Linked DNA regions of Rhizobium sp. N324. The main gene of each other region encodes a partner of the protein of the gene in region 2 in a complex. Links are inferred from orthologs where the notes say so. Each region holds a gene or a part of one and is shown on either strand. Other genes may lie near its edges. The genes, in order: AMK05_RS20600 and accD.

The links.
Region 1: the proteins of accD (region 2) and AMK05_RS20600 are in contact, whole or in part, in a solved structure (PDB 8UXZ), measured with the Escherichia coli proteins. The link is inferred for Rhizobium sp. N324 from one-to-one orthologs.

Annotation. Positions count from the first base shown.
Region 1 is NZ_CP013630.1:4,278,091-4,286,595, reverse strand. The notes cover bases 4,866-7,698. They hold AMK05_RS20600 (acetyl-CoA carboxylase carboxyltransferase subunit alpha), read right to left. Parts: upstream 6,843-7,698; coding sequence 5,889-6,842; downstream 4,866-5,888. Other genes in these bases: xerD (site-specific tyrosine recombinase XerD), read right to left, coding at 6,905-7,698; AMK05_RS20605 (L,D-transpeptidase family protein), read right to left, coding at 4,866-5,540. Also shown: AMK05_RS20625 (M20 aminoacylase family protein), read right to left, coding at 316-1,479; AMK05_RS20620 (D-alanyl-D-alanine carboxypeptidase family protein), read left to right, coding at 1,665-2,798; AMK05_RS20615 (CobW family GTP-binding protein), read left to right, coding at 2,823-4,037; AMK05_RS20610 (sulfurtransferase TusA family protein), read right to left, coding at 4,072-4,296; more of AMK05_RS20605, read right to left, coding at 4,302-4,865; more of xerD, read right to left, coding at 7,699-7,858; AMK05_RS35300 (hypothetical protein), read right to left, coding at 7,864-8,040; AMK05_RS20590 (shikimate kinase), read left to right, coding at 8,189-8,505. UniProt on the Escherichia coli protein: Component of the acetyl coenzyme A carboxylase (ACC) complex. First, biotin carboxylase catalyzes the carboxylation of biotin on its carrier protein (BCCP) and then the CO(2) group is transferred by the carboxyltransferase to acetyl-CoA to form malonyl-CoA.
Region 2 is NZ_CP013630.1:17,840-20,607, reverse strand. It holds accD (acetyl-CoA carboxylase, carboxyltransferase subunit beta), read right to left. Parts: upstream 1,954-2,768; coding sequence 1,048-1,953; downstream 1-1,047. Other genes in the region: trpA (tryptophan synthase subunit alpha), read right to left, coding at 1,993-2,768; AMK05_RS00120 (bifunctional folylpolyglutamate synthase/dihydrofolate synthase), read right to left, coding at 1-1,023.

The DNA.
Region 1 (8,505 bases), 4.3 Mb from region 2 along the record:
GACCATTCTCCCGGCATTTGCCACGATACCCAGAAGATCAGCTTGGATACTTGGCTTGTTTGGGTCGATGCTTACTCCGTTCCATTCGGGATTGAATGTCTTGCGACTGTATTCGGCCTATTGTCTTGGCCGCGCATCTCCATGGCACTCTGCAAGCTTTGCGCTGGCCTTAAGCAATTGAAAAAATGGTGATCCCGACGCGATTCGAACGCGTGACCCCCAGATTAGGAATCTGGTGCTCTATCCTGCTGAGCTACGGGACCACTGAAGCCATGCATACAAAAGGCTTGGCGCGAAGCCAAGCCTTAATTGTTGTCAGGCGCCCAGGCGTTGTTCGGCCAGGCGGACCCAGTAGGAGATGCCGTGGGCGATGGCGTCGTCGTTGAAGTCGTAGGCCGGATTGTGCAGGCCGGCGCTGTCGCCGTTGCCGATGAAGATGAAGGCGCCGGGGCGGGCGTTCAGCATGTAGGAGAAATCCTCGCCGCCCATCATCGGGTCGATCTCGGCGTTGACGTTGCCCTCGCCGGCAATGGCGCTGGCGGTGGCGACCGCATGCTCGGTTTCATCGGGATGGTTGATGGTGACGGGGTAATTGCGGTTGAAGCCGATCTCGGCCTCGGCGCCGTGGGCGGCGGAGATGCCCTCGACGATCTGGCGGAACCGCGTCTCGGCAAGCGTGCGCACCTCCGGGTCGAGGGTGCGCACCGTGCCGGCGAAGGTCGCATCGTTCGGGATGACATTATGGGCGAAACCGGCATTGAACTTGGTCACCGAGACGACGACCGAGCTGATCGGATCGGCGGTGCGCGAGGCGATCATCTGCAGGTTGGCGACGATCTGGGCGCCGATGGCGATCGGGTCGATCGTCCGGTGCGGCTGGGCGGCGTGGCCGCCGCGGCCCTTGATGGTGACGGTGAATTCGTCGGTCGCCGCCATGATCGCGCCCTTGCGGGTGGCGAACTGTCCCACCGGCAGGCCCGGCAGATTGTGCATGCCGTAGACCTCTTCGATGCCGAAGCGCTCCATCATGCCGTCCTTGACCATCAGGTTGCCGCCGCCGCCGCCTTCTTCGGCGGGCTGGAAGATGACGGCGATGTTGCCGTTGAAGTTGCGCGTCTCGGCCAGGTATTTCGCGGCGCCGAGCAGCATGGCGGTGTGGCCGTCATGGCCGCAGGCATGCATCTTGCCCGGCGTCTTCGAGGCCCAGGGCTTGCCTGATATTTCGGTCAGCGGCAGGGCGTCCATGTCGGCGCGCAGGCCGACAGTGCGGCGGCCCTCGCCCTTGCCTCTGATCAGGCCGACGACGCCGGTGCGGCCAATGCCGGTGACGATCTCGTCGACGCCGAATTCCTTGAGTTTTTCAGCGACGAAGGCGGCCGTGTTCTCAACCGCGAAGAGGAGCTCGGGCCGGGCGTGAATATGGCGGCGCCACTCGGCGACTTCGTCCTGCAATTCGGCGGCTCTGTTCAAAATCGGCATGTTGGCGTTCCTGTTATGAAATCCCGGCAGTCTTTCATCGCATCACAAGGGCGTGAGGCGGGGGGTGAGGAGGCTGGGGCGTGAGCCTGTGGAAATTACTTAGTCAATGACCTTTGCCATGTCATAGCCATATAGGCTAAATAGGGGAAGGTTTCGAGATTTTCCTGATATCCGAAGGACGAACTGTGTCGACGAGCCACTTCCGTTTGTTTGCCGTTTTGCGGCCGTTGCGTTTCGTGGTCGCTGCGACTGCCGGTTTTCTTGCCGCGATTCCCCTTGCCCAGGCCAATCCGCATATTCTCGTCGATGTGCAGACCGGCCGCGTGCTCGAGCATGAAGAAGCCTTCCGCAAGTGGTATCCGGCCTCGCTTACCAAGCTGATGACCGTCTACACCGTGTTCGACGCCATCCGCGCCGGCCAGATCAGCCTCGATACGCCTGTCGTCATGAGCAAGCGCGCCGCCGCGCAGCCGGCCGCCAAGATGTATTTCAAGCCGGGCCAGAAGCTGACGCTCGATAGCGCGCTGAAGATCCTGATGGTGAAATCGGCCAACGACATTGCCGTCGCGGTCGCCGAAGCCATCGGCGGCACGCAGGAAGGCTTCGTGACGCGGATGAACGGCGAGGCGCTGAAGCTCGGCATGACGGATTCGCATTTCGTCAATCCGAACGGCCTGCCGGGCAAGGGGCAGTATACGACGGCGCGCGATCTTGCCGTGCTGACCGTGGCGCTGCGCCGCGATTTTCCGCAATATGCCTCTTATTTCGCGCTTGAGGGTTTCACCAACGGCCAGCAGAACGTGCCGAGCCTCAACATGCTGATCGGCCGCTTCGCCGGCGCCGACGGCATGAAGACCGGCTTCATCTGTGCCTCGGGCTTCAACCAGATCGGTTCGGCGACCCGCAACGGCCGCACCATCGTCTCGGTCGTGCTCGGCACCGACAGCCTGGCGGCGCGCGCCGATGCGACGGCGAACCTTCTGCAGAAAGGTTTCACCGCGCAGTTTCCCGGCAATGAGACGCTCGGTTCGCTGCGGCCCTACGGGCAGGGACAGGACCAGGTGACCGACATCTCCGCCGACATCTGCAGCGCCAAGGGCGCCAAGATACGCAGCGAAACGCGCGACGAAGTCGGCCGCATGAAGGTGCAGTCGCCCTATATCCTGGAAATGGACCACGATCCGCGGTTCGTCTTTGCCGGCCTCATTCCCGGTCAGGATCCGCAGCCGGCGCAGCAGCCGGAAAAAGTGGCGACCGGCGATACGGCCGGAGGCATCGCCAACGTGCCGGTGCCGATGCCGCGCCCGACATCTTTCTAAGATCATATTTCAAGGTCGAACGACATGAGCGCGCTCAACGACAGGATTCCGGTCACTATCCTGACCGGCTTTCTCGGTGCCGGCAAATCGACGCTGCTCAACCGCATCCTCAAAGATCCCGCAATGAAGGATGCGGCCGTCATCATCAATGAATTCGGCGATGTCGGCATCGATCATCTCCTGGTCGAAAGCTCCGGCGATTCGATTATCGAGCTGTCAGACGGCTGCCTCTGCTGCACCGTGCGCGGCGAGCTGGTGGATACGCTGGCAAATCTGATGGATGCCGTGCAGACGGGCCGCGTCAAGCCAGTGAAGCGCGTCGTTATCGAAACGACCGGCCTTGCCGATCCCGCCCCGGTCATGCAGGCGATCATGGGCAATCCGGTCATCGCCCAAAATTTCGAACTCGATGGTGTCGTGACCGTTGTCGATGCGGTGAACGGGCTGCAAACCCTCGACAATCACGAGGAAGCACGCAAGCAGGCGGCGGTCGCCGACCGGCTGATCGTCTCGAAGAAGGCGATGGCCGAGGCAACCGACGAGCTGGAAAAGCGCCTGCGGGCGCTCAATCCGCGGGCCGCGATGATGGATGCCGACAGCACTGAGGCCGGCAGCGCCGCGGTGCTGGTCAACGGGCTCTACGATCCGGCGACGAAGATTGCCGATGTCGGCCGCTGGCTGCAGGACGAGGATGCGCACGAGGCACATCACGATCACAACCACGGTCGTGATGGAGATCACGACCACGGCCACGCCCATAACCAGGGTGGGGATCACCACGGCCACCACCATCATGATCATCACCACCATGATCATGATGGCGATCATGCGCATCAGGACCCGCACGACGTCAACCGTCACGATGCCTCGATCCGCTCCTTCTCGATTATCGAGGAGAAGCCGATCGATCCGATGGCGCTCGACATGTTCATCGATCTCCTGCGCTCGGCCCATGGCGAGAAGCTGCTCCGGATGAAGGCGATCGTGTCCGTCTCCGATCGGCCGGACCGGCCGCTGGTGCTGCATGGGGTGCAAAGCATCTTCCATCCGCCGGTGCGGCTTGCCGCCTGGCCGGACCCGAAAGACCGGCGCACGCGCATGGTGCTGATCACCAAGGATCTGCCGGAAGCCTTCGTCAAGGATTTGTTCGACGCCTTCCTCGGCAAGCCGCGCATCGACATGCCGGATCGGGCGGCGCTATCCGACAATCCGCTCGCCATTCCAGGTATGCGGATTTAGAGCAAGAACTGCTTCGCACCTTTTGCGGAATTGCTCAGCGCTTGCGGATCAGGAAGCGGTGGCCGGTTTCGGTCTTTTCGGTCTCGACCAGTTCGTGGCCGTCCTCATTGCAGAAATGCGGCATGTCGATCACCGCCAGCGGATCGGTGGTGTCGACGCGGATGAACGTGCCGCTTGCCATGGCGGCAAGCTTTTTGCGTGTCTTGATCACGGGGAAGGGGCATTTCAGGCCGCGAAGATCGTAGAGAACGGGGTCCAAGCCGTTCAGTTCCGCGCCCAGAATTTCCAGAACGGCTTCTTTGCCGCGGCCTCAGCGGTTTCCTGCGGTTCGGGCGCCATATAGGCCAGCGGATTCGGCATCGGCACCGGCACGGCCACGGGCGTCGCGGCGGCGACTGCCATTGGCTGGGCCTGCGCCTGCGGCTGGGCAGCGGCTGCAGGCGTGGCGCCCGGCGCTGATTTGGCGGTAAGGCCCTGGGCGGTGCGCTTGGCCATCAGGTCTTCGAGTTCGGCGACCTTGACCATGCGGCCGGCTTCGAGCGAGGTGCCAGTCGGGGCATAAGCGAGTTCGCGGCCCTTGCGCGTTTTGGCGACCACGGCCTTGCGCTCGGCTTCGGACGGATCGTACCAGGCCATGCCGTCGAATTTGCTCATCGCCTTGGCGTAGTCGGCATCATAGGTCTTGCCGTAGGAGGCAAGGGCGGCCGTCAGCGCCGGCGGCGTCGACATGGCAGGGCATTTGCCGGCGGCATTGAAGGCGCCGCCATCGGTTACCTGCTGGTTGAAGACGTATTTCTTCTCGCAGACGGCCACCTCGGGCGGGCGCTTCGTCACTTCGAAATTGTCGTAGCCGACCTTCAGCATCTTCCAGAAGTCGTAATTGCTGTCGAGGCGATGCTTGACCATGTTTTCCGCCGTCATGCGGAAGGGGAAGGCCTGCAGTTGCACGGTCGCCTGGCCGCCCTTGAAGGCGTCGCGGGCAAAGGCGTAAATTTCAAGCACCTGCTGGTCGGTCATCGAATAGCAGCCGGAGGACGAGCAGGCGCCATGGATCATCAGATCGGAGCCGGTGCGGCCGTTCGCCGCGTCGTAGCGGTTCGGGAAGCCGGTGTTGATCGCCAGATAATATTTGGAATTGGGGTTCAGGTTGGCGCGCGTCAGGTCGTAGAAACCTTCCGGCGCCTGCCGGTCGCCGGTCTTGACCTTCGGGCCGAGACGGCCGGACCAGGCGCAGATCTTGTAGTCGGCGATCTTGTCGAAACGGTTGTCGGTCTTCGCCTTCCAGATCTCCATGGCACCTTCCTCCTTGAAGATGCGGATCATGATCGGCGAGTTGCGGTCCATGCCCTTGGCGGACATGGCGGTAAGGATATGGGCAGGAAGCGGCTGCTCGACCTTGTTCTTGACCTTGGAGAGATCGACCTGCGCGGTTTCCAACGCGTCATTGCAGCCGGTCAGAGCCAGCGCCATGAGGGAAACATAGGCAAAATAACGTATGCGCATCCAAATAGCCCATAAAGATAATGCGACCCGGTCCGCCTATGGAGTTCGGGCATCAGACGGAATCATAGGCGGCTTATACTTTATAAATCCTTACCAGCCTATGACGTGCCCTGAACATCCCCGCAAGCGCGAATGCTACAGATAATATCAATGTGGCCAAGATTTGGCCCCAATCGGTGAAAGCCGAATTTGTCTCGGACATGATGCCGAAAAGTATCAGCGCTTTTCCGCGGCTTTAGAGCATGATGCCGAAAAGTGTGCGCGGTTTTCGGACGACATCATGCTCCAACTCTTTAATGTAGAACAGGATTCAGATTTTAGGCCAACCGGGCCTAAAATCATCCTGTTCTAAAGATTGCGGCCCATATTGAGGAACTTCTGGCGCCGCTCGTTGCGCAGCTGTTCGCCCGAACGCGAGGCCATTTCGCCGAGCGCATTGGCGATCATGTCGCCGGTCGCGGCGATGACGCTGTCGGGATCGCGATGCGCGCCGCCGAGCGGCTCGGAAATGATGCCGTCGATGACGCCGAGCGCTTTCAGGTCTTCGGCGGTGATCTTCATATTGGTCGCCGCCTCCCGGGCGCGGGTGGAATCGCGCCAGAGGATGGAGGCGGCGCCTTCCGGCGAGATCACGCTGTAGATCGAATGCTCGAGCATATAGACCTTGTTGCCGGTGGCAATCGCGATCGCGCCACCGGAGCCGCCCTCGCCGATGACGACGGAAACCAGCGGAACCTTGACGCCGAGGCACATTTCCGTCGAGCGGGCGATCGCCTCGGCCTGGCCGCGCTCTTCGGCGCCGACGCCGGGATAGGCGCCCGCCGTATCCACCAGCGAAATCACCGGCAGGCCGAAACGATCGGCCATTTCGAGAATGCGGATCGCCTTGCGGTAGCCTTCCGGCCGGGGGCTGCCGAAATTGTGCTTCAGGCGGGTCTTGGTGTCGTTGCCCTTTTCCTGGCCGACGACGGCCACGGGCTGGCCGCGGAAGCGGGCAAGGCCGGCCTGGATCGCCGCATCCTCGGAAAATTTGCGGTCGCCGGCGAGCGGCGTGAATTCCTGGAACAGCGTCTTGGCGTAGTCGACGAAATGCGGGCGCTGCGGATGGCGGGCGACCTGGGTCTTCTGCCAGGGATTGAGCTTGGAATAGATTTCGAGGATCGCCTCACGGACGCGAACCTCCAGCCTGCCGATTTCATCGGTGGTGTCGATGCTCTCGTCTTCCGATGCGAGCTTCTTCAGCTCGATGATCTTGCCTTCGAGGTCGGAGATCGGCTTTTCGAAGTCGAGATAATTGTGCATGAGGTGCGTTTCCGTTCCTTGTGCCCGGGGCGTTTTCCTGGCTCCGCCCTTTGTCGCCGGTCCTATTCGTGCTTTTTCGCCTGTTTGGCAAGGGGGTGATGCGTCTGGACAAGCTGCTGCAGCCTCTCTTCGAGCACATGCGTGTAGATCTGTGTGGTCGAAATGTCCGAATGGCCGAGGAGTTCCTGCACGACGCGCAGATCGGCGCCATTGGCCAGCAGGTGGCTGGCAAAGGCGTGGCGCATCACATGCGGCGAGATCATCGACGGCGTCAGGCCGGCGCGGATCGCCAGGTTCTTGAGGTCGCGGGCGAAAACCTGGCGCGGCAGATAGCCCTCCTTCGAGGCGGCCGGAAACAGCCATGGGCTTTCCTGCGGGGCCTTGGCCGCAGCATTTTCCGCTGCCAGCAGGCGCCCATAGGCTTTCAGCGCCGCTATCGCCGATTGCGACAGCGGCACCAGCCGCTCCTTGTTGCCCTTGCCGCGGATCATCAGGAAGCGGCCTTCCTGATCGAGCACGCGGGCGGGAAGCGAAACCAGTTCGCTGACGCGCATGCCGGTGGCATAGAGCAGTTCCAGCAGCGCCAGCATGCGCAGCCGCTGCAACTGGCCGGGCGCTGCATCTCCCGCCTCGGCTTCGGCTTGTGAAAGCAGCTTGCCGACTTCCTCGACGCCCATCGTCTTCGGCAGCGGACGGCCTTTTTTCGGGGCGTCGAGAATGCCGGTGGGATCGTCGGTCCTCAGGCCCTCGGCATAGAGGAACTTGTAGAATTGCCGCATGGCGGCAAGCCGGCGCGCCTGGGAAGAGGGTTTGAAACCTTTTTGGGCGAGCGAGGCGAGATAGGCGGAAAGATCGGCGGAGGCGGCTTCGGTCAGCCGCACGCTGCGCCCGGTCAGGAACGAATGGACATCGTCGAGATCGCGTTCGTAGGATTGCAGCGTGTTGGCGGCCGCACCGCGCTCGGCGCTCATCATCTCCAGGAAGGATTCCACATGGACGCGGCTCAGATCCACCATGCCGGTCACTTCCTGGTCGTGCTGATCGCGCCCGTCGCCGGCGGATTGACCCGCTCGGACGGAATGCGGATCGTCACGTCGCGCGGCTCGGGCTCGACGAAGGTCACAAGCGCCCACATCGCTCCGTAGACCGTCCCGGCGAGGATCGCGCAGACGAACAGAAAACGGAACAGGGTCGGCATCCGGCAACTCCTTCATGCTCTGCTTCTGTTATAAGAAGCGTATCTGCAAGTGCAAGAAGCGCTATTCAAGCCATGATTCCCTTGTCCGCGACTTGACGCTCCACCTGCATTTGTCGATACGGTTTGCAAACAAAGTGTGAATGGACCGATGAGTGAACCACTGCTGACCGTTGCTGACAGCCTGAGAGACAGAGCTCGCGCCGCGCTCGGTTCACGCAATCTGATCCTCGTCGGCCTGATGGGTGCGGGAAAATCCGCCGTCGGACGCATCGTCGCCAGCCAGCTCGGCATTCCCTTCATCGACAGCGACCACGAAATAGAGCGGGTGTCGCGCATGACGATCCCCGAACTTTTCGCCGCCTATGGCGAGGAAGAGTTCCGGGCGCTGGAAACGCGGGTGATGAAGCGGCTCGTGAGGAGCGGGCCGCGGGTCGTGTCCACAGGCGGCGGTGCCTTCATCAACGA
Region 2 (2,768 bases):
GAAATTGGCCATGGCTTCGGCGATCACTTCGCCGGCACCGGGATTGTGCCCGCCATCGATCCAGATCTCGGCGCCGGCGGGCGCATGCGCCAGCAGCCGGCCCTCGCCCAGGCGCTGCAGCCGGCCCGGCCATTCCACCGAATTCATCGCCTTTTCCATCATCGTCTCGGTGACGGTGAAACCCGCCGCCTTGACGGCGCGGATGGCGGCGGCGGCATTGGCATATTGATGGCGGCCTGGAAGGCGCGGCAACGGCAGGTCGGCAAGACCGAATTCGTCCTGATAGACGAGCCGGCCATATTCCTCATGCGCCATGAAATCCTGCCCGAAGACGGCGCTCGGGCAATGCAGCCGTTCGGCCGTCGACATCAGCACGTCGAGTGCCGCGTCATATTCCTGGTGGCCGATGACGACAGGAAGCCCCGGCTTCATGATGCCGGCCTTTTCGGCGGCGATCAGTTCGACCCTGTCGCCGAGATAGGGCTGATGATCCAGCGAAATGGGCATGATCACCGAGACGGCCGGATCGGAAATGACATTGGTGGCGTCGAAGCGGCCGCCGAGGCCGACTTCGATGATCGCGGCATCGGCCGGCTGTTCGGAAAACAGGATGAAGGTGACCGCCGTCAGGATTTCGAAGACGGTGATGTGCTGTCCGCCATTGGCATCGGCCACACGCCGCAGGGCCTCGGCAAAGACGGCGTCATCGACAAGCTGCCCGCGCCCGCCCGCCACACCGATGCGATAACGCTCGTGCCAATTGACGAGATGTGGCGAGGTGTGAACGTGAGCGCTGTAGCCGCCGGCTTCGAGCAGAGCGCGGCAGAAGGCGGTGACCGACCCCTTGCCGTTTGTGCCGGCGACATGGATCACCGGCGGCAGTTTCCGGTGCGGATTGCCGAGCACATCGAGAAGACGGATGATGCGGTCGAGAGACAGATCAAAACCCTTGGGATGCAATCCCATGAGCTTGTCGATCTCCTGTGCTGCCTCACTCACCGCGGTTTGGCCTCTGGGTATCAATTCGGCACCCCGCCCTATCGGTTATCAGGCGCTCGCCGCCAGAGCGATCGCGCCGCTATTCATGGTATTCGCCGCCGAAACCGGCTTCTTCGTCAGGATCTTAAGCACGCGTGCCAGCGTTTCCGGGATATCGTGGCGTTTGACGACCATATCCACCATACCATGTTCCAGCAGATATTCGGAGGTCTGGAAGCCTTCGGGCAGTTTTTCGCGCAAGGTCTGCTCGATGACGCGCTTGCCGGCAAAGCCGATTTCGGCGCCGGGCTCAGCCAGATGAATATCGCCGAGCATGGCATAGGAAGCCGTGACGCCGCCGGTGGTGGGGTTGGTCAGGACGACGATATAGGGCTGACCGGATTCCTTCAGCAGGTCGACGGCAACCGTCGTGCGCGGCAGCTGCATCAGCGACAGGATGCCTTCCTGCATGCGTGCGCCGCCGGAAGCGGGGAACATGACGAGCGGGCACTTTTCCGAGGTCGCACGCTCGAAGGCCTTGACGATCGCCTCGCCGGCGGCCATGCCGAGCGAACCGCCGATAAAGTTGAATTCGTGCACCACCGCCACGAGTTTCAACCCCTGCACCTTTCCGAGCCCGGCAAGGATCGTATCTTCCTGCTCGGTCTTCAGGCGGCTGTCGCGCAGGCGATCGCTATATTTCTTCGAATCGCGGAATTTCAGCGGGTCCTGGGCGACCTTCGGCTGCGGCAGCGATTCATAGTCACCGTTGTCGAACAGATCGGCGAGGCGGGCCTTGGCCGGCATCTTCATGTGATAGCCGGAGGCCGGAATGACCCATTTGTTGCCTTCCAGATCCTTGTGGAAGACCATCTCGCCGGTTTCCGGGCACTTGATCCAGAGGTTCTCCGGCACTTCGCGACGGCCCAGCATGGAATTGATCCGCGGGCGAACGTAGTTGGTGATCCAGTTCAACTCGAATTCTCCTAACTGACTGGTGCCAATGTGGGCAAACTATTCGGCAGCAACAAGGCGCGCGGAACGGGTTCCCGTGGAAAGGCCGCGCACCAGCGTGGCAACAGCCTGAACCGTGTCGGCGGTTGCCTTGCCGTCACTCGTCAGGCTGGTGGCGACCTGATTGACGATGGCGGTGCCGACGACCACGCCGTCCGCCGAACCGCCGATGACCTTGGCATGTTCCGCCGTCTTGACGCCGAAGCCGACGCAGACGGGCAGCTTGGTATGCTGCTTGATGCGTTCGACCGCGCCCGAGACCAGCGACGGATCCGGCAGCGCCGAACCGGTGATGCCGTTCATCGAGACGTAATAGACGAAGCCGGAGGTGTTCTTCAAAACCTTCGGCAGGCGCTTCTCATCCGTCGTCGGCGTCGCCAGGCGAATGAAATTGATGCCTTTGCGGATCGCCGGGATGCAGAGTTCGTCGTCCATTTCAGGCGGCAGATCGACGACGATCAGGCCGTCGATGCCGGCAGCGAGCGCGTCGTCGAGGAAGGTCTCGACGCCGTAAATATAGATCGGGTTGTAGTAGCCCATCATGACGATCGGCGTGGCGTCGTTGGTCTTGCGGAAATCGGCCGCCAGCTGCAGTGTCTTCTTCAGCGTCTGGCCGGCTTTCAGCGCCCGCTGGCCGGCGAGCTGGATCGCCGGGCCGTCGGCCATCGGATCGGAAAAGGGCATGCCGAGCTCGATGATGTCGGAGCCCGCTTCCGGCAGCGCCTTCATGATGCCGAGCGAGGTGTCGTAATCAGGATCGCCGCCCATGAAATAGG